Regions from separate parts of the Kitasatospora sp. NPDC059577 genome, predicted to be linked through region 1. Evidence: riboswitches for the same ligand, from Rfam matches in the RefSeq annotation. Region 1 holds a riboswitch; each other region holds the start of a gene.
The links. A riboswitch is a leader RNA that binds a small molecule or an ion and turns the genes downstream of it on or off. The one in region 1 is predicted to bind cyclic di-AMP.
Positions count from the first base shown of each region.

Region 1 (7,585 bases):
GCACCGTGGCCGTCCTGGTCCGCCTGGCCAAGCTGTCCGCCCAGCACTCCGAGCTGGTCATGGCCGGCCGTTCGCACAACGTGGCCGCGCAGGCCACCACCCTGGGCAAGCGCTTCGCGTCGATCACCGACGAGCTGCTGGTCGCCTTCCGCCGCCTGGAGGAGCTGATCGCCCGCTACCCGCTGCGCGGGATCAAGGGCCCGGTCGGCACCGCCCAGGACATGCTGGACCTGCTCGGCGGCGACACCGAGAAGCTGGCCGAGCTGGAGCGCCGGGTCGCCGGGCACCTCGGCTTCGAGAACGTGCTGACCAGCGTCGGCCAGGTCTACCCGCGCTCGCTGGACTTCGAGGTGCTCACCGCCCTCGTCCAGCTCGCCGCCGCGCCGTCCAGCCTGGCCAAGACCATCCGCCTGATGGCCGGCCACGAGCTGGTCACGGAGGGCTTCAAGGAGGGCCAGGTCGGCTCCTCCGCGATGCCGCACAAGATGAACACCCGCTCCTGCGAGCGCGTCAACGGCCTGGCCGTCATCCTGCGCGGCTACGCCTCGATGACCGGCGAGCTGGCCGGCGACCAGTGGAACGAGGGCGACGTCTCCTGCTCGGTGGTGCGCCGGGTCGCGCTGCCGGACGCCTTCTTCGCGTTCGACGGCCTGCTGGAGACCTTCCTGACCGTCCTCGACGAGTTCGGCGCCTTCCCCGCCGTGATCGAGGCCGAGCTGGACCGCTACCTGCCGTTCCTCGCCACCACCAAGGTGCTGATGGGCGCGGTGCGCGCGGGCGTCGGCCGGGAGACCGGGCACGAGGTCATCAAGGAGCACGCCGTCGCCTCCGCGCTGGCGATGCGCGCGGGCGCCCGGGAGAACGAGCTGCTGGACCGCCTGGCCGCCGACGAGCGGATCCCGCTCGACCGGGCCGCGCTGGACGCGCTGCTGGCCGACAAGCTCTCCTTCACCGGTGCGGCCGGCGCCCAGGTCGCCGAGGTGGTCCGCCGGGTGGAGGCCGTCGCGGCCGCCTACCCCGAGGCCGCCAAGTACGCGCCGGGCGACATCCTCTGAGGTGCCGCATCCGTTGACGCGCCGCTGATGTGACGCAGCGTCAGCTCTCGGGCGAGGGCCCTGCCGCCGGACCGGTGGCAGGGCCCTCGTGCGTGCGGACGTGGCCCGGGTCGAGCGGCGGGGTGGTGCCGCAGTTCCACTCGCAGTCCGGCTCGGCCACCGGGTGGTCCTCGGGGTCGAGCACGTTGCCGCGGACGGTGGCGAAGGCGATCAGCCCGCCGCCGACCAGCAGGCCCGCGCAGATCAGCATCGCGGTGTGGAAGGCGGCGTCGACCTCGGCCGGCACCCGGTAGGCGTCGCCGCTCAGCCCGGCCAGCGCCGGTAGTGCGGCCACCGCGAGCAGACCGGCCGCCCGGGCGGCGGCGTTGTTGACCCCGCTCGCGATGCCCGCGTGCCGGACCTCGACGGCGGCCAGCACGGTGGCCGTCAGCGGTGCGACCAGCAGGGTCATCCCGCAGCCCATCACCGTGACGGCGGGCAGCACGTCCGTCCAGTAGGAGGAGTCGGCGCCGATCCGCAGCATCAGCAGCACGCCGGCGGCGCACAGCAGCGGGCCGACGGTGAGCGGGATCCGCGGGCCGATCCGCTTCCCCAGGCGCCCGGCGCGCGCCGACAGCGCCAGCATCAGCACGGTGATCGGCACCAGCGCGAAGCCGGAGACCAGCGGGGAGAACCCGGCGACGATCTGCAACTGCACCACCAGCAGGAAGAAGACGCCGCTGAACGCCGCGTACACGCAGAGGGTGACCAGGTTCACGGCGGTGAACAGCCGGGAGGAGAACAGGCCGAGCGGCAGCATCGGCACGGGCGTGCGGCGTTCGACGACCACGAAGGCGGCGCCGAGCACCACGCCGAGCACGCCGCTGATCCAGACCGCGGCGGACACGCCCTCGCCGGCGGCGGTCAGGGCGTAGGTGATCGCGCCGAGGGCGAGCGCGGCGAGGACCGCGCCGAGCGCGTCGAAGCGGCCGGAGGCGCTCTCGTCCCGGCTCTCCGGCACGGACCGGGTGGAGACCGCGATCACGGCCGCCGCGAGCGGCAGGTTCAGCAGGAAGATCCAGCGCCAGCCGGGGCCGTCCACCAGCCAGCCGCCGAGGAAGGGGCCGACCGCGGCCGACACCCCGCCGAGGCCGGACCAGAGGCCGACCGCCGTCGAGCGGTCGTCGGGGTGGAAGACCGCCTGGAGCATGGCGAGCGAGCCGGGGGTGAGCAGCGCCCCGCCGATGCCCTGGACGGCGCGGGCGGCGATCAGCACCTGGATGTTCGGTGCGACGGCGCAGGCCGCGGAGGCGACGGCGAACCAGACCACGCCGATCAGGAAGACCCGGCGCCTGCCGTACCGGTCGCCGAGCGCGCCGCCGAGCAGGATCAGGCCCGCCAGGGTGAGCAGATAGGAGTTCAGCGTCCATTGCAGGGACGCCAGGGAGGCGCCGAGGTCGGCGCCGATCCGGGGCAGGGCGACGTTCACCACGGTGCCGTCGAGCATCGCCATGCTGGAGCCGAGCACCGTCGCCAGTAGTACCCAGCGACCCTGCGCGGTGCCCAGGCGCAGGGTGCCGGCCTCGGAGGTGGCCACGGCCCGATCCTCCGCCCCGTGGGGCGTACGTGACAAGGCTCACCGGTGGTGTGTCGGCGGCGGGGGCGCTGTGTGAGCGGTCGGCTGCGCGCTGTGGCCGACTTCGGCGCAGGGTCGCGGATCAGTGGCTCGGGGTGAATGGATGGTGTACGCACCGTGCTGGGGATCATTCGGAGGGTCACCGCACCCAGGAGGGATCGTTGCGGCTTCAAGAGATCGACATTGCTTCACCCGAACGGATGGGTTTTAGTTCAGCGACCGCCCGGCCAGTCCGGACGGATCCGCCGGGTGGAACGCCGAGTCCTGCCGCTGCCCGGTGGTTCGATCTGAACTCTGTACGGCAGGAGCGGGGGACCCACAGGTAAGTCGCCGGACCGGAGTTCGCGCTTTTCGGAGCGCGGGCGTCCAGGGCCGGCTCGGGGTGAAGCCGCACATGCGGCCGGGCAACTCCAGCCCGAACCCGACAGCTCACCTCGCAGGCGTCGGAGAGGAAACTTCCATGCCTGCTCAGGCTCGTCGTATCGTCCTGCCCCGCGCCGCCCGCATCGGCATCGCCACTGCCGTCACCGGTGTCTCCTTCGCCCTCCCGCTCGTCACCGCGATGAGCGCCCAGGCCCACACCGCCCCCGCTGCCCCGGCCGCGCCCGCCGCCGTGGCGCCTGTCGCCGCCGCCAAGCCGGCCGAGAAGGCCGCTCCGGCTGCTCCGGCCGCCGCGGCCGCCACGTCCGAGAGCTACCGCGTCGTCAGTGGTGACACCCTGTCCAAGATTGCCGACGTCAAGAACGTCGAGGGTGGCTGGCACGCGCTGTACGAGCAGAACCGCTCGGTCGTCGGCGCCAACCCGAACCTGATCTTCCCGGGTCAGCAGCTCACCCTCGCCGGCCACGCCGCCGCGCCGTCCGCGGACGCCGCCCCGGCCAAGCCGGCCGCCCCGGTGGCCCCGGTTGCCCCCGTGAAGCCGCAGACCCAGGTCAAGGTCACGACCGAGGCCGCCAAGCCCGCCGCCCCGGTGCAGACCCAGGTTCAGACCGCCGCTCCGGCCAAGGCCGTGACCGCCGCTCCGGTCGCCGCCACCTCCGGCTTCGTCGCGCCGCTGGCCAACCCGGTGCTGGGCGAGGCCTACGGTGTGGCCGGCTCGATGTGGGCCTCCGGCCACCACACCGGCCAGGACTTCGTCGCCTCCACCGGTACCCCGCTGCGCGCCGTCGCCAACGGCGTCGTGGTCAAGGCCGGCAACGGCGGCGCCTACGGCAACGAGGTCGAGATCAAGCTCGCCGACGGCCACTACGCCCAGTACGCGCACCTCTCGGTGATCGGCGTGAAGATCGGTCAGACCGTCACCGTCGGCCAGCAGATCGGCCTCTCCGGCGCCACCGGCAACGTGACCGGCCCGCACCTGCACTTCGAGATCCGCACCGGCTCGGAGTACGGCTCGGACATCAACCCGGTCACCTACCTGCGCGCGCACGGCGTCGCGCTCTGACCCTCCGGGGATCAGGTCCAGGGTTTCAGGAACCACCACTGCCGCGGAGCGAATCGGTCCTCCGGGATGGTCATGTCGGGTGACCGCTCGACCGGATGATCGCCGTGCAGTGGACATGGGCGCGGGACACGCCCAGGCCGGCCCGGCTCGCGGGATTCACCTCCCTCGCGAGCCGGGCCGGCCGCTGCCGTTTCCGGGCGGGACGTTTCCGGGGCGCGACGTTCCGGGTGCGTGACCTTCCGGGAGGCGGGGCGGCAGGGGCGCGGGGCGGTTCGATGCGGGGCGGGCCGGTGTCGGGGCTGGCGGCGTCGGCGGTTCGTGCGCGGGCGGTGGGTCAGCCGGGGATCGCGGGTGGGCGACGGGTCTGCCGAACGCGCCGGAACGGGTAGGGAGTTCGGGGGTCCGGCGGCCGGGCTCGGGCGGTTCCGCGTCGTCGGGCGAGGGTCGTCGGGCGAGGGTCGTCGGACGAGGGCGGTTCCGCGTCGTCGGGCGAGGGTCGTCGGGTGAGGGGGAGCGGGCCGGCTTCGTCGGGCGAGCGGTGACGGGGTGTCGGTCAGCCGCGGTGGGCCGGCAGGCCGTACTGGGCGGCGGCCAGCAGGTCGTGCATCCGGTGGCCGAAGTCCTCGGTGTCGCAGGCCGGTTCGGGGAAGACCAGGCGGACGTCGCGGTGGCCGTCGGGGTGGTCCAGGCGCAGCACCAGGCCGTGGCGGTCCAGGGCGAGCGGGCGGACGTCCGGGTTCCGGGCGAGCAGCACGGGGTCGAGGAGGCGGGTGAGGACCTCGATCGCGTCGGCGTGGTCGTCCGCGAAGTGGGTGAGCATCGCGGCCTCGTGGCGGGCCATCGGGTCGGGGCCGGCGAGGGAGAGGTCGGCGGCGGTGACCGCTCCGGTGCCGTACGGGGTGGCGAGGACGGCGTGGGCGACGTCCACGCGCAGGTGGACGCTGAGGCCGTCGTCGGCGAGGTGCGCCAGTCGCAGCCGGCCGGCCAGGGTGAGCCGGCCGCGGACGCGGTCCCGGACGGCGACGGGGGAGACGTCGGTGACGTCGAGGACGACGGGGAGGCCGTCGGTGGCGTGGGCGGCGGCCACGGTGAGCGGGGCGTCCAGCGGGGCGCGCATTCGCAGGTGGGAGCCGTGGACGGAGACCGGAGTGTCGAGGTCGTGGTGTTCGCCCAGGGCGCGGACGACGAGCGAGGAGGTCGTGCTGAGCAGGCTCTGGATCCGTTCGGCGGTGGTGGGCTCGGGGACCTCGGTGTCGCCGGTGGGCTGGCTCATGGACGGACCTCCAGAAAGTTAGGTGAGCCTAACCTAATATTCGCGTCGGAGTTCGGCAAGCAGGCGTCGGGACGTGCCGAAGGGCCCGGACGGGCGGCGGTCCGGGCCCTTCGGCGGAGCGGGCGGCGCGGCGTCAGGCGAGGACGGCCTGGGCGTCGATCTCGACCAGCATCGGCTCCTGCGGGAGCTCGACGAAGACGGTGGTGCGGCAGGGCTTCACTCCGCCGGGCTCGATGTTCTCCTCGATGAACTCGGCGTAGACCTCGTTCATCAGCGGGAAGTCGGCGCGCTTGGTGAGGTACACGCGGAACATCACCACGTCCTCGATCGTGGCGCCGCCGGCCTCGACGACGGCCTTGACGTTCTCCAGGGTGCGCCGGGTCTGCGCCTTCACGTCGCCGTGGTGGAGGTACTCGCCCGTCGCCGGGTCCTGCGGGCCCTGCCCGGAGACCTGCAGGATCGGGCCCTTGCGCACGCCCTGGGAGAAGGTCCAGGCGGGGGCCGGGGCGCCCTCGGTGCGGATCTCGGTCTTCTCGCCGGTCGGGGACTGCTCGGGGGGCATGGGACTCCTCGGATATCGTGACGGTTCGTCAGGGGTGTTCGGGGCGACCGCAGTCGGCCGAGACGGTGCGGGTGGTGGCGAGCAGCTGCGGGAGGAGGTCCAGCACCTGCTCGTACGGGAGGACGACGTCCGGCACGGAGATGGACGCGGCGGCGACGACCCGGCCGCTGGCGTCCCGGATCGGTGCGGCGACGCAGTTGATGAAGGCCTCGTGCTCCGCGTGGTCCTGCGCCCAGCCCTGGGCGGCGACCCTCTCCAGCTCGGCGAGCAGCGCCTCGGGCGTGGTGAGGGTGTGTTCGGTGTGCGGGGTGAAGTCGATCCCGGCCACCACCCTTCGCCGCTCCGGCAGGGGCAGGTCGGCCAGCAGCACCTTGGACACGGCCGCGCTGTGCAGGGCGGCGCGCAGGCCGATCCGGGAGTACATCCTGACCGGGTGGCGGGAGTCGAACTTGTCGATGTAGACCACCTCGCCGCCCTCGTAGGCGGCCAGGTGCACGGTCTGACCGGTGGCGGCGTTCAGCTCGGCCAGGTGGGGGGCCGCGATCCGGCGGATGCCGCGCTGCTCCAGGGCAAGGCCGGAGAGGGCGAAGAGGCCGGCGCCCAGGTGGTAGCGGTAGGCCGCGTCGCGGTAGACGAACCGTTCCTCTTCGAGGCTCTGCAGCAGTCGGAGCACGGTGGTCTTGTGGACGCCGAGCACCTCGGCGAGCTGGTCGAGGGAGCGTTCGCCCTCGCCGAGTTGGGCGAGGATGCGCAGGGCGCGGGTGACGGTCTGGCTCATCGTGCTCCGCTTCGAGGGCTGGGGTTCCCGCTCATTGTGCCCGGGCCCGGGCGGGCGCCCGGCGTCCGGTCACCGGCGCCGTGGGCGTCGTCGGCGGGGGTGGGGCCGCCGGTCCGTGCGCCGTGGCGGGCCTGCGCGGGGTCGTCGGCCCGTGCGCGGTCGGCGGTGAGGGCGGGGCCGGTGATGCCGTCCGCGCTGACCCGGGTGGCGGCCCAGTCCGCGGGGGAGGCGTCGAGCAGGGCCGACACCACGGCGGCGGGCGGCAGTTCGGCCTGGTCGCCGTGGGCGGTCAGCGCGCAGGCCGCGCTCAGGTGGCCGAGCCGCAGCCGGCGGCGCTGGTCCAGGCCCCGGACGGTGCCGGCCAGGTAGCCGGCCGCGAAGGCGTCGCCCGCGCCGGTGGCCTCCACCACCTCGACGGCGAGGGCCGGTTCGGTGACCGCCGTGCCGTCCCGCTCCAGGGCGGTGACGTGCCGGTCGGCGTCCTTGACCACGAGGGTGGCGGGCGTCGGGAAGCGGCGGCGCAGTGCGACGGGGTCGCCTGCGCCGAAGGCGGCCTGCGCCTCGTCGGCGCCGAGCAGCAGCAGGTCGGCGGCGTCCAGCAGCGACGGCAGCACGGACGGGTCGCGGTCGCGCCAGAGCGACGGGCGCCAGTTGAGGTCGAAGCTGACCAGCCGGCCCGGGCGGCGGTCGGCCAGCAGGGCGCGCAGCAGGGCGAGGCAGTCGTCGGAGAGGGCGGCGGTGATGCCGGACAGGTGCAGGAGGCGGGCGTCGGCCAGCAGCGGGGCGGCGGCCGGGTCGGCGAGCAGCGCGGGGGAGAGCGCCGCGGCCGCGGAGCCGCGCCGGTGGTAGTGCAGCCGG
Region 1 is NZ_JBHWBZ010000061.1:23,711-31,295, forward strand. Features, by position in the region: gene purB (adenylosuccinate lyase) at 1-1,055, shown strand, start outside; gene ACFV0O_RS33575 (MFS transporter) at 1,096-2,631, opposite strand; cyclic di-AMP (ydaO/yuaA leader) riboswitch at 2,946-3,128, shown strand; gene ACFV0O_RS33580 (peptidoglycan DD-metalloendopeptidase family protein) at 3,131-4,114, shown strand; gene ACFV0O_RS33585 (DUF2470 domain-containing protein) at 4,668-5,387, opposite strand; gene ACFV0O_RS33590 (RidA family protein) at 5,521-5,949, opposite strand; gene ACFV0O_RS33595 (IclR family transcriptional regulator) at 5,978-6,727, opposite strand; gene ACFV0O_RS33600 (sugar kinase) at 6,724-7,585, opposite strand, start outside.

Region 2 (7,585 bases), on a different contig from region 1:
GGCGCTCCCCGTGAGCCCCGAAGGTCCGGCCTCCGCGCGGGCCGCGTCCACCCGAAGCGCCACCGCCTGAAGCGCCACCGCCCGAACCGATCCCGCTCCTGTGGCCGACTGCTCCCACCCGGGTTTGAATCCGAGTAGCCCTCCTGCCGGATGAGGGGCTCCCCCAGAGAGGCGGACCCGTCGATGCCCGCACCCCCGGCCCACCCGTGGCTCGCCCCCGCCCGGCTCGCGGTCGCGGCCTTCGTCGCCGTCGCCCTCTGCTTCTCCGGTTACCGCGCGGCGAGCGGCCCCACCGGGGTGGTGAACTACTTCAGCTACTTCACCGTCCTCAGCGACCTCGCCGGTGTCGCGGTCCTGGGCTACGGCGGCTGGGCGGGCCTGACCGGCCGCCGCCCGGTGCCGGACGAGGTGCGCGGGGCGGTCGTGCTCTACCTGGTGATCACCGGGCTGTTCTACGGCACGTACCTCGCGAGCTACCCGGACCAACTGGTGATCCCGTGGGTGGACGACGTCCTGCACCGCGTGATGCCGCTCCTGGTGCTCGCCGACTGGCTGGTCGACCCGCCCGCCCGGCGCGTGCGCCCGGCCGTGGTGCTCGGCTGGCTGGCCTTCCCGCTGCTGTACCTGGTGTACGCACTGCTGCGCGGCCACGCCGTCGACTGGTACCCGTACACCTTCCTCGATCCCGGGCGGCACGGCGGCTACCGCCGGGTGGCCGGGGCCGGCTTCCTGATGACGGTGACCGTCATCCTGGTGGGGGCGGCCGTCGCCGCGGTGGGCAACGCCCTCGCCACCCGTCGGGACGTGCGCAGCGGTGCGGTCCCGAGGGGGCGCCACGCCCGGGCCGGAACGGGCTGACAGCCGACGGCGGCCCTGCGGCGCGTCCTACGGTGGGGTCATGCCCACGCTCCGAACCCTGACGTCCGCCGAGTGGCCGCTCTGGCGCGACCTGCGCCTCGCCGCCCTGACCGAGGCGCCGCACGCCTTCACGCACGGGCTCGCCGAATGGCACCGGGGTGGTGAGCAGCGCTGGCGCGACCGCCTCCACCTCCCGGGTGCCCATCACGTCGCCGCCTTCCTGGACGAGGACCCCGTCGGCCTCGTCGGCGGCCTGCGCGGATCTCCCGACGGCGTACGGGAGTTGCGCTCGCTGTGGGTCGCCCCGAAGGCGCGCGGCCGGGGTGTCGCGGACCGCCTGATCGAGGAGGTCGAGCGCTGGGCCCGCGTCACCGGCGGCACCGCCCTCCGTCTCGCCGTGCTCCCCGGCAACACCCCCGCGTTCGCCCTGTACCGCCGCCACGGCTTCGCCCCGGTCGTGTCCGCGGGGGAAGCCGCACGGGAGGTCGTCCTGTCCAAGCCCCTCCGCTGAGCGACGCGGCCGGGACCGTGCCGTACGCGGCCCGTGCCCTACGGGGCCCTTGCCGTACGCGGCCCGTGCCCTACGGGACCCTTGCCGTACCGGGGCCTGTGCCGTAACGGGGGACGGCACGGGCCCCGGCGTTGCGGGCCGCGACGGGCGGTCACATGTGGGTGCCGCCGTCGATGCGCAGCTCGGTGCCGGTGACGAAGGCGCCGTCGTCGGAGGCGAGCATGGCGATCACGCCGGCCACCGTCTCCGGGCCCGCGAAGCCCTGGCCGAGGGCGGGGGAGAGCTTGGCGAGCAGGCCGAGGTCGGCGTCGGCGGGGAGGCCGGGATCGTTGGTCATGCCGCTGTCGATGCTGCCCGGCGCCACGCAGACCGCGCGCAGGCCCTGCCGGGAGTACTCCGAGGCGATGGCGTGGGTGAAGGACTGGATGCCGCCCTTGGTCGCGGCGTACGCGGCCATGTAGGGGTGGGCGAAGCTCGCGGAGGTGGAGCTGAAGTTGACGACCACGCCGTTGCCGCCGGCGAGGAGCGCGGGGAGCGCCTCGCGGGTCATCAGGAAGGTGCCGGTCAGGTTCACTGCGAGGAGCTTGTTCCAGAACTCCAGGGTGGTCCCGTGGGTGTGCGAGGACCGCAGGATGCCGGCCGCGTTGACCAGGACGTCGAGTCCGCCCAGGTCGGCGATCGCACCGGCGACGCCCGCGACGACGGCGGCCTCGTCGGAGATGTCCAGGACCCGGACGGTCAGGCGCTCCGCGGTGCCGTCGGCGGTTGCGCGGTCGAGGGTCTCCTTCAGGCCGTCCTCGTTGACGTCGACGGCGACGACCTTCCCGCCCTCGGCGAGGATCCGGTGCACGGTGGCCCGGCCGATGCCCGAGCCGCCGCCGGTGATCAGGACGTTCCGCCCGCTGAAGCGCTCCATGGTGGTACTCCGTTCGTTCGTGCGTGGTCTCTCGACCTCGGGAGGCACGGTACGCCTATGTGGCACGTTGTGCCAATAAGTCTTGTCGTGCCACTCATGCGCAGCGTGCCACTGTGGCACCACCCCGCGTAGGCTGACCCCGTGACCGGACGCCCGACCCTGAACCAGCGCCGCCGTGACGCCACCCGGCTGGAGATCGCCCGCACCGCCGCCGCGCTCTTCGCCGAGAAGGGCGCGGAGGCCACCACCGCCGAGGAGATCGCCCTCGCCGCAGGCATCTCGCTGCGGACCTTCTACCGGTACTTCTCCGTCAAGGAGGACGCCGTCGCCCCGCTGCTCGCGGCGGGCGGGCGGCAGTGGGTCGAGCGGCTCGCCGACAGTCCGGCCGACCTGCCGCTGCGCGAGGCGCTGGAGAGCGCGGCGGTCGCATCACTGACGCCGGCCGACGAGGCGGGGGCCGAGATGATGCGGTGGACCCGCAGCCTGCTGCGAGACCCGCAGCTGGAAGGAACCTGGCAGCGTGTCCACGCCGACTCGGAGGTGCGGCTGCGCGCCGTCCTCGCCGAGCGGTGCCCCGCGGGCGCGGATCCGCTGGAGATCCGGCTGGCCGCCGCCGCCGCGACCGCGGCGATCCGGGTCGCCCTGGAACAGTGGGCCGCCTCCGGCGCCCCCGCCACCGGACCGGGCTCCCCGCGCGACCTGGGCGCCCGCTGCATGCGTGAACTCACGGCGGGGCTACGGCTCTGGGAGCGCCTGTCCTGAGCCCGGCGGGTGGCGGTCGACGGTCGGCGGCTCGTCCGCCCTCGGGTCGCCGGTGGGCGGGGACGGGTCCTGGGGCGGAGGAGTTCGGTGTGCGTGCTTCAGCCGGCGGATGACAGATGACAGATGTCGAAATCTGTCAGCTGAAATCTGTCGGTTGAACTCTGTCGCCCGAAACCGGGCATCCGCTCCCCGTGACCTCCCAGCTGTCATCAGCGGGCTCCCAGCTGGCGTTAGGGTTGATCTTCGCGCCCCGGTGGGGGGAACCGGGGTCGACTCCTCGGATGTCCCCAGCGGAGGGGGCTGGAGTTCGAGGCGTGGGAGCAAGTAGGACATGGGTCTGACGAGCCACAAGGTGCTGGCGCTGACCGTATTGATCGCCGTAGTGGTGATGGGGGGAACGGTCTGGCTTTGGCCGAGACTGGCGGGGAAGACCTGGCAGGCGGTGTTGGGCCGGATCGGTGCGCTGCTCGCCTCCCAGCTCGCCGTCCTCGCGGCGCTCGGGCTGGTGGCGAACAGCTACTTCGCCTTCTACAGCAGTTGGGACGACCTGCTGGGCACCGGGGACACCGGCCCGGTGGTGATCCACAACAAGGCGGACGCCTCCGGGCGGCTCCTGGTGGAGACGATCGGCCACGCCTCGGTCAAGGGCGGCGGCGCGATGGGCCGCGAGCCCGGCCAGTCGGGCGAGATCCGCAAGGTCCGGATCGACGGCGCGGTCAGCCGGCTCTCCACCGAGGGCTACGTCTACCTGCCCCCGCAGTACTTCCAGCCGGAGTACGCGCAGAAGCAGTTCCCCGCCGTGATCGTCAGCACCGGCTTCCCCGGGATCGCCGAGAACCTGATCACCCGGTTCAACTACCCGGGTGCGGCGCTCAAGCTGCTGCAGGAGGGCCGGATGCAGCCGACCGTCATGGTCCTGGTGCGCCCCTCGCCCGCTCTGCCGCAGGACACCGAGTGCGAGGACGTCCCGAACGGACCGCAGTCCGACACGTACTTCACCAAGGACGTGCCCTCGGCGATCCAGGCCAGCTTCCGGGTCTCCTCCGACCCGCAGGCCTGGGCCTTCATGGGCAACTCGACCGGCGGCTACTGCGCGCTCAAGCTGGCCATGCGCCACCCGGACGTCTTCCCGACGGCCGTCGCACTCTCCGCCTACTACGACGCCGCCGACGACCCGACCACCGGTGACCTGTTCGGCGGCAGCAAGCAGCGCCGCGACGAGGCCAACCTGATGTGGCGGCTGAAGAACCTGCCGCAGCCGAACGTGTCCGTGCTGCTGGCCGGCACCAAGCGGGGCGACGGCGACTACCGGCGGGAGACCGAGGCCTTCGTCGAGTCGGTGCGGAGCCCGATGAAGGTCTCCTACAGCATGCTCGAGAACGGCGGCCACAACTTCGAGACCTGGAGCGCGCTGCTGCCGTCCTCGCTGGAGTGGCTGTCCCAGCACCTCAGGGTGCCGAACCCGACCGCCTGACGGCCGGACTACCGAACGGCCGAACCACCGAACCCCCGGAGCCACGGCCCCGGGGGTTCTGTCGTCGCGCGGTCGTCGCGCGGCTCAGGCCACCCGCTCCAGCGTCCCGGTGTGCAACTGCCCGACCCGGCCGCCCTCGCCCTCGAAGGTCCAGAAGGCCCGCACCGTCAGCTTGTTGAGGTCCATCACGTGGCTGACGGTGATCCCGCTCTGCTCCGTCCAGCTGACGAAGTAGATCTCCGGTGCGACCTCGGCGACGTGCAGCCGCACGTCCTCCCACTGGCCCGCGGACTCGCCGAGACCCTCCCAGCGCAGCCGCGTGCCGTCGGCCGAGTAGGTGTTGCGGAAGGCCGCGCCGGTGTCGGCCCGGAAGACGTAGGTACGGCCGGCGAAGGCGGGCGGGGACGCGGTCATGGTGGGGCGGCTCCTCGTTTCGTGGTGGAGGCGGTCTTGTGCACGGCGGAACATCTCGGAACTCCAATTTATCCGACCGGGTGCACTCGGTCAGATCTTTGCCGCGGTCGGGATCACCGACGCGCCGCCGGCCGGGGCCCGGGGTCCGGGGTCCGGGGGCCGGGGCTCGGAGCTCACCCGGGCGCCGGGCGCCACACCCGAGTCGGCGCCCAGCTCGCCCGACCGGCCCGTCCGAGCCGCCCTGTCCGAGCCGCCCCGCCCCCGGCGTCGGGCCGGGCGCCCCGCAGGTCATCTGCGGATCATCCCGCCGGGCAGGAATATTGATCAACTCGGCCGCCACGCAGCGTCGTTGATCGACACCGCTGTGACCTGCGCGACAACCGGCCCGGGGGAGTTGTCCGTTCACGTACGGCCTGCCTAGCCTGCAACGGTCGTCCGCCGTCGCGGACCCCGCCGCCGGGACGCCGAGTCCCGTCCACCCGCCGGCGGGTCACCGAGCACCACAGCGGACGGGAGCGGGGGAACCAAGGTCGGCGCCCGGCCCGTGCGCTCGCGCACACAGGTCGAGGCTAGGGGTGAAGCCGCGCCACAGGCGGCCGGGCAACTGCAGCCCGAACCCGACAGCTCACCTCGCAGGCGTCGCAGAGGTCGCCCATGCCCCAGCCTGCCGCCCGGCGCAGCGCGCCGCGCCACGCCCGTCCCTCCCGCCGCGGTCGCAACGCCGCCTTCGCCGCCACCGGGGCGCTCGCGATCAGCGGCGCCGGCCTGCTCGGACTGCCGTCCGTCGCCGGTGCCCAGGCCGCCACCGCGCCGACCGTCACCCAGGACCGCCTCGCCCCCGCCGCCATGGTCGCGGGCAAGGCCTCCACCGCCTCGCTGAGCCTGCACTCCTCGGCCTGCTTCACCGCGAAGACGGTGGGGGTGGGCGTGCGCGACGCGGGCGGCACCAACCTGGACTTCCCCGGCAACGCCTCCAACGTGCAGATCTGCCCGAGCGGCGTGAACTTCACCAGCGGCGCCCGCACCCTGCCCGCCGGCACGTACAGCCAGTTCGGCTTCTGGCAGGACGTGGCCGGTGCCTGGCACAACCTGCCCGCGCAGCAGCTGGTGGTCTCGGCCACCGGCACCACCGCGCCGACCCCGGCGCCGACGGCCACCCCGAAGCCGACGGCCGCCCCTTCCCCGAGCGCCACCCCCACTCCGAGCGCCACCGCCACCCCGACCGCCCCGGCACCGTCCACCTCGGCCCCGTCGTCCCCGGCCCCGTCGTCCCCGGTCGCCGGCAAGTCGCTGACCTGGTCCGACGAGTTCAACGGCTCGATCTCCTGGGGCCAGCGCTGGGTCGGCGACAAGAGCACCGCCTACAAGTACGGGAACCACAACCCGGACGACAACAAGCTGGACTGGCTGAACAAGAACAACGTCAGCGTCGCCAACGGGGTCGCCACCTTCACCGCCACCCCCGGCGGCCCGGCCCTGGAGAACGGCAAGCAGTCCTGGAACACCGGCTTCCTGACCACCGAGGGCTCCAGCGAGGGCTTCCAGGTCAAGACCGGCGACTACGCCGAGACCCGGGTCAAGCTGCCCGCCGGCACCGGCGCCTGGCCGGCCCTGTGGACCTGGAAGAACGGCAACGGGGAGGTCGACTCCTTCGAGTACCACCCCGACAACCCGAACCTGCTGGAGCTGACCAACCACGTCAACCCCGGCAACGGCACGTACTACACCGACGCGAGCGCGATCGCGAAGGACCAGTGGGTCACCATCGGTACCTACTACGGCGCCAACTCGGTGGACTGGTACGTCAACGGCGTCAAGGTCTTCTCGGACGGCAAGGGCGTCGGCGCCAACTGGTCGGCGTACCTGATCCTCAACCTCTCCCTGAGCGCGGGGCAGTACCACCCCGCGCCGCAGGGCACCGCCCCGATCACCATGGCGGCGGACTACGTCCGCGTCTACCGCTGACGGGTAACCCGTAGGACCGTCCCACCGGGCGCCGGAGGCCGGCAGCCGCTCGCCGGCGCCCGGTGCCCGGTGGGACACCGCGGCTCAGGCGTCGCCGGACGTCTCGACGACCTTGATCTCGTACGGCTGCCGGTGGTTCTTCCCGAACGGGTCGTCCGCGCTGCGCACCGCGACCGACCCGCCCTCCAGGAGCCCGAGCGGCACAGCGGGGGAGAGCCGGACCGGGACGAGGGCCGTCGCGCTGCGCCCCTCCTTCAGGCCGGGACCGAACACGCAGCTGACCTGCCGGCCGAGCGCCACGACCTGGCAGTCCTCGGGGAAGTACGGGCCCTCCGCGGTCACCCCTTCCGGAAGGGTGACGGTGACCGTGAACGGGGACGCGGTGGTGTCCGGGCCGTAGTCGGCGACGAAGGCGTGGATCGTCGTCGTGCCGCCGGGCACCGCCGGATCCGGGTCGAGCCGGACCACCTCCAGGTGGGAGTGGGACGGCGCGGCGACCACGGCCGGCAGGGTGGACGCCTCGGGCGCGCCCGGCGCCGGGACCAGGGCCGGCAGGGTGGACGCCCCGGACGTGCCCGGCGCCGCGACGTCGACTGCGGGCCGCGGCTCCGGCCGCTGCTGCAGCGCCCAGGACGGGCCGGAGCCCAGGACGGCCACCGCGCAGCCCGCCGTCACCGCCGCGACC
Region 2 is NZ_JBHWBZ010000011.1:126,294-133,878, forward strand. Features, by position in the region: gene ACFV0O_RS12740 (phosphotriesterase) at 1-14, shown strand, start outside; gene ACFV0O_RS12745 (Pr6Pr family membrane protein) at 184-858, shown strand; gene ACFV0O_RS12750 (GNAT family N-acetyltransferase) at 899-1,369, shown strand; gene ACFV0O_RS12755 (SDR family NAD(P)-dependent oxidoreductase) at 1,521-2,285, opposite strand; gene ACFV0O_RS12760 (TetR family transcriptional regulator) at 2,427-3,047, shown strand; gene ACFV0O_RS12765 (alpha/beta hydrolase) at 3,379-4,521, shown strand; gene ACFV0O_RS12770 (MoaF N-terminal domain-containing protein) at 4,606-4,935, opposite strand; cyclic di-AMP (ydaO/yuaA leader) riboswitch at 5,424-5,587, shown strand; gene ACFV0O_RS12775 (hypothetical protein) at 5,590-6,900, shown strand; gene ACFV0O_RS12780 (hypothetical protein) at 6,985-7,585, opposite strand, start outside.
Region 2: another riboswitch for cyclic di-AMP. It lies ahead of ACFV0O_RS12775 (hypothetical protein); the one in region 1 lies ahead of ACFV0O_RS33580 (peptidoglycan DD-metalloendopeptidase family protein).

Region 3 (7,585 bases), on a different contig from region 1:
GAAGTCGGCGGGGTCGACGTCCCGCGCGTGTGGGGATGCCGGTCTGCCGGGGCCTTCGGCCCGGCCCGCTGTGGGGATGCCGGGCAGGTGCACCGGGCGCTTCCGGCGCGTGCCCCTGGGCCCGGGCGGTGGGGCTCGGGAGTGGGACGTCGGCCGGGTCGGCGGGTCCCTGTGCCGGGCGAGGCCGTCGGGGCGGCCTGTCCGGGGCTGTTGGGGCGGGTGGGGTGACGGCCGTGGTGGGTGGTGGCGGGCGGGTAGGTTCGGAGTGTGACGACGAATGCTCCGGGCGCCAAGTTGATTCTGCTGACCACCACCCACCGGGTGGCTCCCGGTTTGCTGGCGTGGCCGGCGTGGGAGGCGCTGCGGTCGGCGGGGCGGGTGCTGGTGGGGGACGAGGGGCATCCGCAGGTGGCCGCGGTGCGGCAGGCCGGGGTGACGGTGGAGGTGGCGCCGGCCGGGTCGGTGCCCGCGCTGGCGCGGTTGCTGACCGGGCAGCCGGCCGGGGCCGGGGCGACGGTGTGGCTGGGCGGCCCGGACGGGGATCCGGGGCTGACCGACGCGCTGGCGCGGCTGGCGGTGGAGCGGGCGGGTGAGGTGCCGGAGATCGAGGTGCTGCCGGGTTCGTACGACCTGCCGGGGTCGCGGCTGCTGGACCTGGTGACGGTGATGGACCGGTTGCGCTCGCCGGGCGGTTGCCCGTGGGACGCCGAGCAGACGCACGAGAGCCTGGTGAAGTACCTGGTCGAGGAGGCGTACGAGCTGGTCGAGGCGATCGAGGAGGGGGACCGGGACACGTTGCGCGAGGAGTTGGGCGACGTGCTGCTCCAGGTGTTCTTCCACTCCCGGATCGCGGAGGAGCACCCGACGGAGCCGTTCACCGTCGACGACGTGGCCGGCGACATCGTCGAGAAGCTGATGTACCGGCATCCGCACGTGTTCGGGGACGTCGAGGCCGGTGGCGCCGCCGAGGTGGAGGCGAACTGGGAGCAGCTGAAGGCGGCGGAGAAGGCGGACCGCGAGTCGGTGCTGGACGGTGTGCCGGCCGGGCTGCCGTCGCTGGCGTACGCGGCGAAGCTGGTGTCCCGGGTGCGCCGGGCGGGCTTCACGGGGGTTCCGGACGAGCCGTACGAGCTGCCGGACGCGCTGACGGCGGAGTCGGCGGGCGGGCTGCTGCTGGCGGTGGCGCAGCGGGCGCACGACGCAGGGGTGGACGTGGACGCGGCGCTGCGCTCGGCCGCGCGCGGGTACCGGGACGCGGTGCGCGCGGCCGAGGGCCTCAAGCCGGAGTAGGGCCCCGGCCCGGCCGGAGGCCGGGCGGGCGGGGCCGGGCGGAGGCCGGGGGCCCGGGCTGGGCCCCGGGTGCTCAGGCCGCCCGGGCGGCGGTCTCGACCGGGTGCCGCTGCGGCGGGACGAGTTCCCCGATGGCCTCGCCGACGAGGACGACGAGTTCGGCGAGCCGTTCCAGGTCGAGGTGGTCGGGCAGGTCGGCGAGGGAGACGATGCGCTCGCCGTCCGGGCCCGCGACGGCGAAGAGGTCGATCGGTCCGAGGTGCTTCTCGGCGGTGTCGACGAGGGCGGCGACGTCGCTGGGGCGGCGGATGTCGCCGGACACGCCGACGACGGGGCAGCCCGTCCGGTCGAGTTCGGCGGCGAGGTCCTCGGCGATGCCGACGTGCTGGTCGGCGATCAGCATTCCGGCGGCGCCGGCCGCGGCGAACCGGCGGGCGAGGTCGGCGCCCGACCCGCCGTCGAGTACCGCGATGACGACGACTGACCCGCTGACCCGCATGGCCTGCTCCTCCCTGTGGGCGACACCGCACCGGCGCCCACGCGTACTGCGGAGGATCGTAGGCAGTTCCTGACCCTCCGCAACAGGGATTACCCCTCAGGTGACCAGGCTCACGCCCGCCGTCCGGCCAAGAGCTTTCCAAGAGCTGTCCACGGACCGTCCACGGGTCGTCCACGGAGCGTTGGCGCGCCCGTCGCACGCCGTTGTCGGGGGAGTCGCGCGCCGTCGGCGGAAGGTGGCGCGCACCCACCGGATACGGTCGTCCCATGCCAGCTCAGCCCGACTCCGCCCGGTCCGCCGCAGTGCCGTCCGACGACCCCGCCCGGCCCGCGGGAGCGCGGCCCGACGCCGCCGCTCCGCAGCTGTTCACCTGGGAGTTCGCCGCCGACCCGTACCCCGCCTACGCGTGGCTGCGCGAGCACGCCCCGGTGCACCGCACGACGCTGCCGAGCGGTGTCGAGGCCTGGCTGGTGACGAGGTACGCGGACGCCCGGCAGGCGCTCGCGGACGGCCGGTTGTCGAAGAACCCGGCGCACCACAGCGAGCAGGCGCACCGCACCGGCCGGGTGGGCATCCCGGGGGAGCGGCAGGCGGACCTGATGACGCACCTGCTGAACATCGACCCGCCGGACCACACCCGGCTGCGCCGACTGGTGTCGAAGGCGTTCACCCCGCGCCGGGTGGCCGAGTTCGAGCCGCGGGTGCAGCAGCTCACCGACCGGCTGATCGACGGCTTCGCGCAGCGCGGTTCGGCGGACCTGATCCACGAGTTCGCCTTCCCGCTCCCCATCTACGCGATCTGCGACATGCTGGGCGTGCCGGCCGAGGACCAGGACGACTTCCGCGACTGGGCGGGGATGATGATCCGGCACGGGGGTGGTCAACGCGGCGGCGTGGGCCGGGCGGTGAAGCGGATGCGGGCGTACCTGCTGGAGCTGATCCACCGCAAGCGGGCGGACCTCGGTGACGACCTGATCTCGGGTCTGATCCGGGCGAGCGACCACGGTGAGCACCTGACCGAGAACGAGGCCGCGGCGATGGCCTTCATCCTCCTCTTCGCGGGCTTCGAGACGACCGTGAACCTCATCGGCAACGGGACGTACGCGCTGCTGCGCAACCCGGAGCAGCGCCGGTCGCTGCAGGAGTCGGTGGCGCGCGGGGAGAGCGCGCTGCTGGAGACGGGGATCGAGGAACTCCTGCGCTACGACGGGCCGGTGGAGCTGGCGACCTGGCGGTTCGCGACGCGGCCGCTGACCATCGGCGGGGTGGACATCCCGGTGGGTGATCCGGTGCTGGTGGTGCTGGCCGCCGCGGACCGCGATCCGGCCCGGTTCTCGGACGAGAACACCCTGGACCTGGCCCGGAAGGACAATCCCCACCTGGGGTTCGGGCACGGCATCCACTACTGCATCGGCGCTCCGCTGGCCCGTCTGGAGGGGCGTGCCGCGCTGGCGACGCTGCTTTCCCGGCTGCCGGATCTGCAACTCGCGGAAAGTCCGGAGAATCTGCGGTGGCGCGGTGGCCTGATCATGCGTGGTCTGCGGGAACTCCCGGTCGAATTCAGTCCGGAGAGCCGCTCCCCGCACACGCCTCCGCACTCCCCTTACGCGCCTCCGACAAACTGACACAAGGTGACGAAACGGCGGGCGATGCACTGACGGGGCGTCGCCCGACGTCCTTCCGGCGGGGTGTGAACGGCCATCAAACCAGACATGGCGGCGCCGTTGGTAGGCGATCGGACACGTGCCGTAATTTCTGTGTGATATCGGTGATATGAGCTTGTGATCGGTCTGAGGATCTGTCTAGTCTCCCTGGAGTTCGCAGCTGCGGACCTCGTGCGCGGAACGCCGAATCCTGCCCGCCGCGCCACGGGAAACCGACCAGACCCTGGGCAGGGGCGGGGGAACCAGGTTTGTTGCCGTCCCCACGGCTTGGGGTGAAGCCGCCCGCGCGGAATCGTCCGCGCACGGCGGCCGGGCCACCTCCCGGTCCGAACCCGACAGCTCACCTCGCAGGCGTGCGGAGAGGGACCTCCTCATGCTGTTCGTTGGATCCGGCCGCCACCGTCGTCGCACTCAGACCGAGAAGGCCATCGCCGTCGCCGGTGTGGCCGGCGTCGGACTCGCGATGCCGCTCCTCACCGCCACCGGCGCCTCCGCCGCCCCCGCCTCCACCTGGGACTCCGTCGCCCAGTGCGAGAGCGGCGGCAACTGGAGCATCAACACCGGCAACGGCTTCTACGGCGGCCTGCAGTTCACCTCCAGCACGTGGAAGGCGTACGGCGGCACCGCCTACGCGCCGCAGGCCAACCAGGCCAGCAAGGGGCAGCAGATCTCGGTCGCCGAGAAGGTGCTCGCCGCGCAGGGCCCGGGCGCCTGGCCGGTCTGCTCCGTCAAGGCCGGTCTGAGCAAGGGCGGCGCCCCGGCGTCCGTCGACACCTCCTCGGACGCCAAGCCGCAGTCCGCCCCGCAGCAGCAGACGCCCAAGCGCCAGGCCCAGAAGCCGGTCGAGAAGCCGGTGCAGACGCCCGCGCAGAAGCCGGTCGAGAAGCCCGCGCAGAAGCAGGCCCCGAAGCACGCCGCGCCCGACCGGGCCGAGAAGCCCGTCGACCAGTCGGCGCAGCAGTACGCCCCCAAGCACGCGGCCCCGCGCGCCGCCCAGCCGGCCCCGGCCGCGCAGACCGGCCACGACTACACCGTCCGCTCCGGTGACACCCTGTCGTCGATCGCCACCGCCCAGGGCGTGTCCGGTGGCTGGCACGCGCTCTACGACGGCAACCGCGGCACGGTCGGCGGCGACCCGGACCTGATCATGCCCGGCCAGGTCCTGCACCTCGGCTGAGCCCGTCCGCACCGGCACCGGCCCGGTATCGGGGTACGAAGAGGGGGTCGGCGCCGCCGGCCCCCTTCGTCCGCATTCGCCCGGTCCGGTGGGACAAGCTGGGACAAGCAGGTGAACTACCGGTGGGTAGTGGGGCCACACGCTGAGACGGGACCGAGGCCGACGTGGTCCCGGGAGCCCGGGCGGTTAGGCTCTGGTCCGTAACGACTCCGCAATCGTCCCGCTGACAGCGCCACCGTCAGCCGGACCCTGCTTCCGCAAGGAGATGCCTCGTGCCGTCCATCGATGTCGTCGTAGCCCGTGAGATCCTCGACTCCCGCGGCAACCCCACGGTCGAGGTCGAGGTCGGCCTCGACGACGGCAGCACGGGTCGTGCCGCTGTCCCCTCGGGTGCCTCCACCGGCGCCTTCGAGGCGCTGGAGCTGCGCGACGGTGACAAGAACCGCTACTTCGGCAAGGGCGTGGAGAAGGCCGTCCTGGCCGTCATCGAGCAGATCGGCCCGGAGCTGGTCGGCTACGACGCCACCGAGCAGCGCCTGATCGACCAGGCCATGCTGGACCTGGACGCCACCCCGGACAAGTCCTCGCTCGGCGCGAACGCCATCCTGGGCGTCTCGCTGGCCGTGGCGCACGCCGCCTCCGAGGCCAGCGACCTGCCGCTGTTCCGCTACCTGGGCGGCCCGAACGCGCACGTCCTGCCGGTTCCGATGATGAACATCCTCAACGGCGGCTCGCACGCGGACTCCAACGTCGACATCCAGGAGTTCATGATCGCCCCGATCGGCGCGGAGTCCTTCTCCGAGGCCGTCCGCTGGGGCGTCGAGGTCTACCACACCCTCAAGGGCGTGCTGAAGGAGCGCGGCCTGTCCACCGGCCTCGGCGACGAGGGCGGTTTCGCGCCGAACCTGGACAGCAACCGCGAGGCCCTGGACCTGATCACCGAGGCCATCCAGAAGGCCGGCTACGTGCCCGGCCGCGACATCGCGCTGGCCCTGGACGTCGCCGCCTCCGAGTTCTACAAGGACGGCGCCTACCAGTTCGAGGGCAAGGCCCTGTCGGCCGCCGAGCTCATCGAGTACTACGCCGAGCTGGTCGCCGCCTACCCGCTGGTCTCCATCGAGGACCCGCTGGACGAGTCGGACTGGGACGGCTGGAAGGCCATGACCGTCAAGCTGGGCGACAAGGTCCAGCTGGTCGGCGACGACCTGTTCGTCACCAACCCGGCCCGCCTGGCCAAGGGCATCGAGACCGGCACCGCCAACGCGCTGCTGGTGAAGGTGAACCAGATCGGTTCGCTGACCGAGACCCTGGACGCCGTCGAGCTGGCCCAGCGCAACGGCTACCGCTGCATGATGTCGCACCGCTCCGGCGAGACCGAGGACGTCACCATCGCCGACCTGGCCGTCGCCACCAACTGCGGCCAGATCAAGACCGGTGCCCCGGCCCGCTCCGAGCGCGTCGCCAAGTACAACCAGCTGCTGCGCATCGAGGAGATCCTCGACGACGCCGCCGAGTACGCCGGCCGCGGCGCCTTCCCGCGCTTCAAGCACGAGGGCTGAGCACCCGCGCCAGCGCACGCCTGACCGGTGCCCCGCCGTTCACCCCGTAGGGTGGACGGCGGGGCACCGTCGCGACCAGGAGGGGATACGGGAGATGGCAGGATGGAGGATCCCGGGCTTGGCGGCCCGGCCTCGGTTCACGAGCCGGGCGACCGTCCTCGTCCTGGTGCTCTGCTCGCTGGTGGCGATCCTCGCCTACCCGACGCGGCAGTTCATCTCCCAGCGCGCCGAGATCTCCGCCCAGCGGGCGAAGGCCGACCACGCGCGCCAGCAGGTCGAGCAGCTGCGCCGCGACAAGGCCCGCTGGCAGGACCCGGAGTACGTCAAGGCGCAGGCGCGCGCCCGGCTGCACTACGCGGTGCCGGGGGAGACCCCGTACATCGCGGTCGACCCGGCCGGCCAGACCTCCGCCAAGCCCTCCTCCTCCGCCGGCGCCCCGGCCACCGGCGCGGCAGCCGGTCAGGCGAACGCCGCCAAGCCCTGGTACGCCAGCATCTGGGACTCGGTCGACGCCGCCGACACCGCCGCGTCGGCCCCCTCCACCCCCCTTCCGCTCCCGCCGTCCTCCGTTGGAGACACCTCCCCCCATGACCACTGAGAACCACCCCACCGTCTCCGACGCCGACGTCGCGGCGATCGCCGCCCAGCTCGGCCGGGTGCCGCGCGGCCTGCGCGGCGTGGCGCACCGCTGCCCCTGCGGGAACCCGGACGTCGTGGAGACGGCGCCCCGGCTGCCGGACGGCACGCCGTTCCCGACGCTGTACTACCTGACCTGCCCCAAGGCCGCCTCGCTGATCGGCACCCTGGAGGCGGACGGCGTGATGAAGGACCAGACCGCCCGGCTCGCCGAGGACCCGGAGCTGGCCGCGGCCTACCAGGCGGCGCACGAGGACTACATCGCCCGGCGCGACGCGATCGAGGTGCTGGAGGGCTTCCCGAGCGCCGGCGGCATGCCGGACCGGGTGAAGTGCCTGCACGTGCTGGTCGGCCACTCGCTGGCGGCCGGAGAGGGCGTCAACCCGCTCGGCGACGAGGCGATCGGCATGCTGGAGGACTGGTGGGCCAAGGGCCCGTGCGTCTCCCCGGCCGAGGTGCAGGCCGCCGGTGAGCGGGTCGGCCGCAACCGCGCCAAGGACCAGGACCACGAGGCCGTGATCGCCGCCAAGCAGCAGAAGACCGCCGAGCGCGCCGCCAGGAAGCGCGCCGCGGAGGACGCCGGGCAGGACGCGACGGCCGCGGACGCCGACGGGCAGCAGGAGTCGCGGTGACCATGACCCGGGTGGCCGCGATCGACTGCGGCACCAACTCGATCCGGCTGCTGGTCGCCGACCTGGACCCGGAGACCGGGGAGATCACCGACCTCGACCGCCGGATGATCGTCAACCGGCTGGGCCAG
Region 3 is NZ_JBHWBZ010000089.1:5,465-13,049, reverse strand. Features, by position in the region: gene ACFV0O_RS38925 (MazG family protein) at 268-1,290, shown strand; gene ACFV0O_RS38920 (SDR family NAD(P)-dependent oxidoreductase) at 1,364-1,789, opposite strand; gene ACFV0O_RS38915 (cytochrome P450) at 2,056-3,414, shown strand; cyclic di-AMP (ydaO/yuaA leader) riboswitch at 3,658-3,821, shown strand; gene ACFV0O_RS38910 (transglycosylase family protein) at 3,827-4,630, shown strand; gene eno (phosphopyruvate hydratase) at 4,903-6,189, shown strand; gene ACFV0O_RS38900 (septum formation initiator family protein) at 6,308-6,787, shown strand; gene ACFV0O_RS38895 (DUF501 domain-containing protein) at 6,759-7,457, shown strand; gene ACFV0O_RS38890 (Ppx/GppA phosphatase family protein) at 7,460-7,585, shown strand, end outside.
Region 3: another riboswitch for cyclic di-AMP. It lies ahead of ACFV0O_RS38910 (transglycosylase family protein); the one in region 1 lies ahead of ACFV0O_RS33580 (peptidoglycan DD-metalloendopeptidase family protein).

Region 4 (7,585 bases), on a different contig from region 1:
GGCAGTCCAGCAGCGGCCCGGGGAGGGCGGCGAGCTGGGCCCGGGTGAGGTCGAACAGGGCGCAGTACTCGTCCAGCGGACGGGAGGTGACCAGGACGTCCGGGGGTTCGGGGGGAATGCCTGCGACGGCCACCCGGTCATCCGAACACGCGGCGGCCCCGGCCGCATCCGGAGTGCGGACGGGGCCGGGGCCCGGTGGTCGGCCCGTCGCCGACGGCGGTGTTCAGCGGCCCAGCAGGCCCTGGGCGGCGGCCCGGTTGACGTTGGTCAGGCCGCGGACCAGCTGCGCGGTGAGGAAGACCAGCACCACCCCGACCAGCGAGAACCCGGCGATCTGCCACATCCCCTCGATGTAGTAGACGTGCTGGACGTGGTGGCCGTCGGTGTAGTCGAAGAGCTTGTACCCGCGCCAGTCGGTGTAGGTCGGGAACACCCAGTGGTAGACGGGGTAGAGCGCCATCGCCCAGCCGGCCAGCAGGAACGCCAGCGTCATGGTGAAGCTGAAGACGGCCCAGGGGAACATCACCACCTGGTGCAGCGCGGCCTTCCAGCCCGCGCCGTCCGCCAGCCGCGCGGTGATCGCGCCCCAGGCGCCCGGACGGACCGGGCGCACCGGCTTCGGGCCGGGGACGTCCAGGGCCAGCATGCCGCGCGCCCGGGCCCGCTCCAGCCGGCCGAAGCCGCGGCCGGCGGCGGTCAGGCCGGCCAGCACCGGCAGGCCGAGGACGGTGACGAAGGTGCCCAGGCCGAGGCAGAACAGGGTGATCGCGACGGCGAAGCCGGCGATCGCCACCGGCAGGCCGCTGAGCACGTAGCCGATCTCGCGGTAGTAGTGCGCGGAGAACGGCGCCGCCCAGAAGACGGGCGGCCGCTCGGTCCGGCGGGCGCGGTCGGCGTGCGGGTCGGCGGCGTGCGGGTCGGCGGCGTGCGGGTCGTCGCCGTACCCGCCCAGGAGGTCCCCCGCGTACTCCAGCGTGCTTCGGCTGCTGCTCATGTCCCGGCCCCCGGCCCTCGTCCTGACGTCGTCCGCGTTCGCTGACGTCGTACAGTCTGGCGGGACCGGTGGGTCGGGGGGCATCCGGAGGCCTGGCGGATCGGGGGTGGGGTTAACCCCCCGCCCGCGGGCCCGCCGGTCGCCGGCCGGCCGCGGGCCGGCTCGGCGGAGGCCGCTCGCCCGGTTCAGCCGGTCGGACCCGGCCACTCGTCGACGAGCAACGCGTAGCGGTACGAGTCGGACCAGGCGCCGTCCTTGAACCGGTCCTGCCGCGCCCGCCCCTCCAGCCGGAACCCGAGCTTGGTGAGCACCCTGGCGGAGGCCGTGTTGTCCACGTCGACCCGGGCCGCCAGCCGGTGCAGGTCCAGGGTCCGGAAGGCGAAGTCGCAGAGCAGGCCGGTGATCTCGCCCGCGTAGCCGTGGCCCCAGGACGCGCGGCCGAGGACGTAGCCGAGGTGGGCGGAGCGGTACGTCCCGAGCGTGAGCGAGGCGTGCCCGATCGGCGTCGCGTCCTGCGGGTCCTCGGCGTCGGCGAGCCTGGTGACGGCGAGCCGGTAGGTGTCCCGCTCCTCGGCCATCGCCTGCTCCAGGTAGAGCTCGATCTGGTCGGCGCAGGACTCGCGGTCGCAGGGTTCGAAGGGCAGGTGGCGGGTGACCTCCGGGTCGCCGAACAGCGCGTGCAGGGCGTCCACGTCGCCGTCGGTGTGGTGGTACTCGCGGATGGCCAGCCGGGGGCCGACGAGTCGTACGGGGACCATGGCTGCCGACCCTACCGGCCCCCGGCGACTACCGTTCGGACTATGAACGACGAAGACCTGCGGCTCGCCCCGCGCACCAGGGCCGCCGACCTGCTCGCCTGGGCGGCCGATCAGGGCCGCACGCCGGTGGCCGAGGGGCCGCTGCGCGCGGTGCTGGCGCTGCTGGAGCTGGGCGGGAGCAGGATGCACGACGGCTGGCCCGAACTGACCTCCGACGCGGTGGAGCACCTGCTGTACGAGCGGCTCCACCTGTACGTCCAACCCCTGCCCGAGGAGGACCCGCTCGCGTACGGCGACGCCGTCCGGCTGCTGATCGACCACCAGCGGGCGGCCCGGCGGCTCAACGCCAAGCGCCAGGAGCGGCTGCACGCGGAGGCCGAGTGGCAGGGCGAGGTCGCGGCCGGGCTGCTGCGCCGCGCCGACCTGGTGACCTGGCCCCGGCTGTACACACTGCTGCTGCACGCGTACGGGGTCGACGTCGCGGACGGGGCGGCGGTGCGGGACTGGCTGGCCGGTTTCGGGGAGCTCGCCGAGGAGGAACGGCTGGCCGCGTACGAGGCGCTGGCGCCGGCCGGCTGGCTGGACGAGCCGGACGAGCAGGGCTGGGGACCGGGCCGGGTGCTGTCGGTCGGCATGGCCACGGACGGCGCGCGGCGACTGCTGGAGCAGGGCCTGATGCGGCGCAGCTACCGCAACCTGGCCGAGCTGAACGCGCTCGGCCGACCGATGCCGGACGAACTGACCGGTGACTTCGGGCAGTTCGAGGAAGCGGCGGTCGACGCGGCGCTCGACCTGTTCGGGGTGTGGACGGTGCCGGGGCTGCCGCGGCTGCTGGTGGAGGAGTTCCCGGAGCTGGCGCCGGAGCCGGGCCCGGAGGAGATCGACGCGTACCTGGCGCAGCTGCCCGCGGAGGAGTGAGACGTCGTGACGGAGCCCCCGGTCGTCGCGTACGACCGGGGGCTCCGCGCTGCTTCGGGGGCTGCCCGGGGTGCTCCGGGGGCTCCGCGCGCTTCCGGGGCCCCGGCGGAGGGTCCGCTACGGGGTGAGGCCGCGCTGCTGGAGCCAGGGCTCGGGGTCGACCGGGGCGCCGCCGCCGGGGCGGACCTCCAGGTGCAGGTGCGGGCCGGTGACGTTGCCGGTGGCACCGACCTTGCCGATCTGCTGGCCCGAGGTGACCTGGCCGGCGCCCTTGATGATCGAGGAGAGGTGGCAGTACCAGATCTCGGTGCCGTCGGGCAGCGTCTCGACGATCCGGTAGCCGTAGGAGCCGGACCAGCCGGCCGAGGTGATGGTGCCCTGGCCGAGCGCGTACACCGCGGTGCCGGTGTCGGCGGCGAAGTCCAGGCCGGTGTGCACGTTGGCCCAGTAGCGGGCGCTCTGGCCGTAGTGGGCGGAGAGCCGGTAGTCCTTCACCGGCAGGGTGAGGGCGGCGGCGCGCTTGGCCTCGGCCTCCTTGGCGGCGGCCTTGGCCTCGGCTTCCTTGGCGGCGGCCTTGGCCTCGGCCTCCTGCGCGGCCTGCACGCGGGCGCCCTCCTCCGCGGCGGTGCGCTGGCTGTCGGCCTGCTGCTGGATGCGGGCGGCGAGCGCGAGGCCGGGGTCGGCGGAGAGGGCGACCGGGGTCTCGTCCGGGGCCTCGACGGCGGGGGCGGCGGCCGGGGTGGCCGAGGCGAAGCCGGTGGCGCCCAGGGTGGCGGCGACCGCGGTGACGCCGAGCAGCGGGGAGGCGCCGCGGGTCTGACGCGGCATCCGGTGCCGGTTGGTCTCGACCTCGGGGCCGAAGGCCTCGGGCGCGTCCGCGCCGGGGTGGTCGAGGAGCTGGGTACCGGCTGCGGGGCCGGCCGGGTGTGCCGGGGTGTGCGTCGACGCCACGGAGGCGCGCTCCTTTCCTTCCTTCGCGCCTACCGGGTTAGCTGACGGGTTCGGAGCAGGAAGGTCTCCTACGGCCGGGCCGGGGCCCCGCCGATTCACCCCAAGGAACGTGGTTCCCCGGCTCCCTGACCTGCCCGGAGGCCGGCCGACGGGATTAGGCGACGGCGCACGGTGCCGTCTGGGTACGGCGTTGACGACCGCGCTGCGTTATCAAACGTTAATCCTAGGGCGCTCCGATTCCAAGCCATCCGTCCGGGACGACCGCGGAGCGGATGATCGGACGTCAACGAACGACCCCTCATGCGAGCACCCCATCTGAGTACCCCTACTCATGTGCGGTCACACCGGGCGGCCGCATCCTGGCGCCATGAGCGCACCGATGCAGAACCGCACCACGGCCGCGTACTACGTCCAGGCCATCCTCTCCTTCGCCCTGTCGGGCACCGCCGTCGCGGTCGGGATCGCCTACCTGCCGGTCGGCGGGTGGACGCGGGCCTTCCTCGGGATCGGCCTCCTCTACACCGCCACCTCCGCGTTCACCCTGGCGAAGGTGGTCCGGGACCGGCACGAGTCGAACGAGATCGTCAGCCGGGTCGACCAGGCCCGGCTGGACAAGTTGCTCAGCGAGCACGACCCGTTCAGGGTCGAGGGGGCCTGAGGCGGGAGCGCCCGACCTCCTCCCGCGCCCGGACGCTTGACAGCTAAGGCTATTAGCCTTAGCTTTATGGCTATCGGCAGCACCGCCGATGCCCGCGACGGCGGACCGAGGAGGCCCACCATGAACGCCACCGACACCCCCGACACCCAGTACCTGGCCCTGCCTGGCGGGCGCATCGCCTTCGACGACACCCGGCAGGGCGACGGCACCCCCGTCGTCCTGCTCCCCGGCATGCTCGACAGCCGGGCCGCGTACCGGCACCTCCGCCCCCTGCTCGTCGCCGCCGGCCACCGGGTCGTCACCGTGGACCTGCGCGGCTTCGGCGAATCCTCCATCGCCTGGGACGACTACGGCCCGGCCGCCATCGCCGACGACGTCCTCGCCCTCCTCGACCACCTCGGCATCGAACGCGCCGTCCTCGCCGGGAACTCCTACACCGGCGCCACCGTCGTCAAGGCCGCCGGGGACGCGCCGGAGCGGGTCGCCGGAATCGTCCTGATCGACGCCTTCGTCGAGAACCCGCAGCCGGGCGCCCTCATGCGCGGCGCCCTGCGCCTGATGGGCGCGGCAATCGTCCACTGGCCCGCCTCCTGGGGCTTCTACCTGCGCCGGATGGCCTTCCCCGGCGCCAAGCCCGCCGACTTCGACGCGTACGTGAACGGGCTGGTCGCCGCCCTGCGCACCCCCGGCCGCAAGACCGCCACCCGCGGCTACGTCAGCGGGGACTCCGCGCCGGCCGGCTGGACCGCCGCAGTGCGGTGCCCGGCACTCGTGGTCATGGGCAGCAAGGACCCCGACTTCCCGAAGCCCGAACTCGTCGCCGACCGGCAGGTCGCGGCACTCGGCGCGCGGAAGGCGATGATCGAGGGATCCGGGCACTACCCGATGGCCGACGCCCCGCAGGCCACCGCGGACGCCCTGCTGCCCTTCCTCGCCGAACTCGCCTGACCGCCGGCGCCCGACGTTCCCCGCCGGCGCCCGACAGATTCCCCGCCCGACTCCCGTACGGAGAACCCGAAGCCATGCCCCGCGTAGGACTGACCCCCGACCAGGTCGTCGACCACGCCCTCGCCCTCATCGACGAACAGGGCACCGAAGCACTGACCCTGGCCGCGGTCGCCGCCCGCGCCGGGGTCGCCACCCCCTCCCTGTACAAGCACGTCAGCGGCGGCCTCGCCGAACTGCGGCGGATGATCGCCGTCCGGGTCACCGAGGAACTCGCCGACCGCCTCGCGGACGCCGCGGTCGGCCGCAGCGGCGACGACGCCGTGGCCGCCGTCCTGCGCGCCTACCACGCCTACGCCACCGAGCGCCCGCACCGCTACAACGCCCTCCCCCAGGCCCCGCAGCCCGACGACGACCTGGCCCGGGCCGCCACCCGGCTCGTCGGCGTGATCATCGCCGTCCTGCGGGAGTACGGCCTCGACGGCTCCGAGGCGATCCACGCCGCCCGCACCGTCCGCTCCCTCGCCCACGGCTTCGCCTCCCTCACCACCGCCGGTGCCTTCCGGCTCTCCGAGGACCTCGCCACCACCCAGGAGCGCCTCATCACCACCCTCACCACCGGCCTCCGCAGCTGGCCCGCGTAGCAGGCCGGGCAGTCGGGGCGGCAGTCGGGGCGGCGGGCGGCCGGCGGCCGATCCTGATGCCGTACGGGTGGCCGCCGTCGGCGCTGCCGCTGCGTCCGGTGCGCGCGGTGGCGCAGGACGTCCCGGACGACCGGACCCCGGTGCTGGTGCCGGTGTCGGTGCCGGTGCCGGTGCGGCGGCTGGGTCACCCCTCACCGTCCGGGGAAATGGGGTATTAAGAATCAGTGCCCCCCTCCGAGGACGAGAACCGGACACCGGACGAGAACCGGACGCCGGACCGGCGCCGGACCCCACTGAGCAGTCCGACCGCCCGCAGTGCGATGCGCTGCGTGCGCCTGCTGCTCGGCTGCGCCGACGCGGCCGAACTGCTGGGCACCGTCCTGGCCGAGGGCCCGGTGTGGATCACCGGCGAGGGTTCCGCGCTCTACCTGCTGGATTCGGCGGGCATGCTCCGGCTGACCGTCTCGCACGGGCTGCCGGACTGGGCGCACGAGCGCTACAGCGTGGTCGATCCGGCCGGTGAGCTGCCCGCCGCGATGGCCCTGCGGCTGCGCCGCCCGTACCTGTTGAGCCCGGAGCACACCGGCGTCGACTACCCGAACCGGAACACCGGCATGGGCACCGGGATGGTCGCCGTGATCACCCTGCCGATGGTCGTGGACGAGCGGCCGGTCGGCGTGCTCGCGCTGGCCCTGGCCCACCGGGGCACCGTCCCCCGCCGTGACCTGGACGTCCTGGAGACGATCGCCGAGGCCTGCGCGCACCGGCTCTCCCACCTGCTGGACCACGCGGACGCCCGGCTCCCGCGGGACGCCCGTTCGCCGCACGGCGTCCGGTTATCCGACGGCCCGGCGCCGGAGGGGGCGGACGCGCTCCCCGCCGGGCTGGCCCACCCGCTGCTGTCACTCGCCGTCCGGTCCGCCGGGCACGGCGCGTTCGAGCGCGACCTGGTCACCGGGGAGAGCTTCTGGGACGCCGCGGCGTTCCGGGTGACCGGCCGGCCGGTGTCCCCGGACGGTGCCGCCCCCGAGCTGGACCGGCTGGTCCATCCGGAGGACCTGCCGGACGTGCAGGCCGCGCTCGCGGAGGCGCTGGCCGCCGGCGGGCGTTACCGGATCGGCTACCGGGTGCTGCGCCACGACGGCGGGGTGGCGCAGGTGGAGGAGTCCGGCGAGGTGATGCTGGACGTGCACGGGCGGCCGGTGCGGATCGCCGGGCTGCTCGCGGACGTCGGGCACCGGGAGCGGCCGCCGGCCGACGAGGGGGCTTCGCCGGGCGCAGCCCGGACGGCGCTGCTGCTGGCGCTCACCCGGGCCCTGTCCCGGGCGGTGACCGTCCGGGACGTCACCACCGCGGTGACCGACATCGTCCGCCCGGCCCTCGGCGCCGCGGGCATCGTCCTCGACCTGGTGGACGAGGGCCGGCTGCTGCCCGTGTCGCACACCGTCTACGGGGGGCCGCGCCGCACCGAGCTCACCCGGCTGGCGGACCTGTCGGAGTCCGTGATGCAGCGTTCGCTGGCCCGTTCCGCCCCGCTGTTCAGCGAGCCCTCCGCCGCCCGCGCCCGGCGGGACCCGCTCGCCCCGGCCGCCTGGGCGGTGCTGCCGCTGGTCGCCTCCGGGCAGCAGGTCGGCTCCTGCCTGATCACCTTCGCCGCCGAGCGGGCGTTCAGCCGCGAGGACCGCACCCTGTACTCGGCCTTCGCCGGCATCCTCGC
Region 4 is NZ_JBHWBZ010000017.1:115,136-122,720, reverse strand. Features, by position in the region: gene ACFV0O_RS16550 (hypothetical protein) at 1-133, opposite strand, end outside; gene ACFV0O_RS16545 (sensor domain-containing protein) at 224-994, opposite strand; gene ACFV0O_RS16540 (GNAT family N-acetyltransferase) at 1,180-1,752, opposite strand; gene ACFV0O_RS16535 (hypothetical protein) at 1,795-2,670, shown strand; gene ACFV0O_RS16530 (M23 family metallopeptidase) at 2,788-3,621, opposite strand; cyclic di-AMP (ydaO/yuaA leader) riboswitch at 3,634-3,792, opposite strand; gene ACFV0O_RS16525 (YiaA/YiaB family inner membrane protein) at 3,989-4,279, shown strand; gene ACFV0O_RS16520 (alpha/beta fold hydrolase) at 4,346-5,227, shown strand; gene ACFV0O_RS16515 (TetR/AcrR family transcriptional regulator) at 5,302-5,868, shown strand; gene ACFV0O_RS16510 (SpoIIE family protein phosphatase) at 6,093-7,585, shown strand, end outside.
Region 4: another riboswitch for cyclic di-AMP. It lies ahead of ACFV0O_RS16530 (M23 family metallopeptidase); the one in region 1 lies ahead of ACFV0O_RS33580 (peptidoglycan DD-metalloendopeptidase family protein).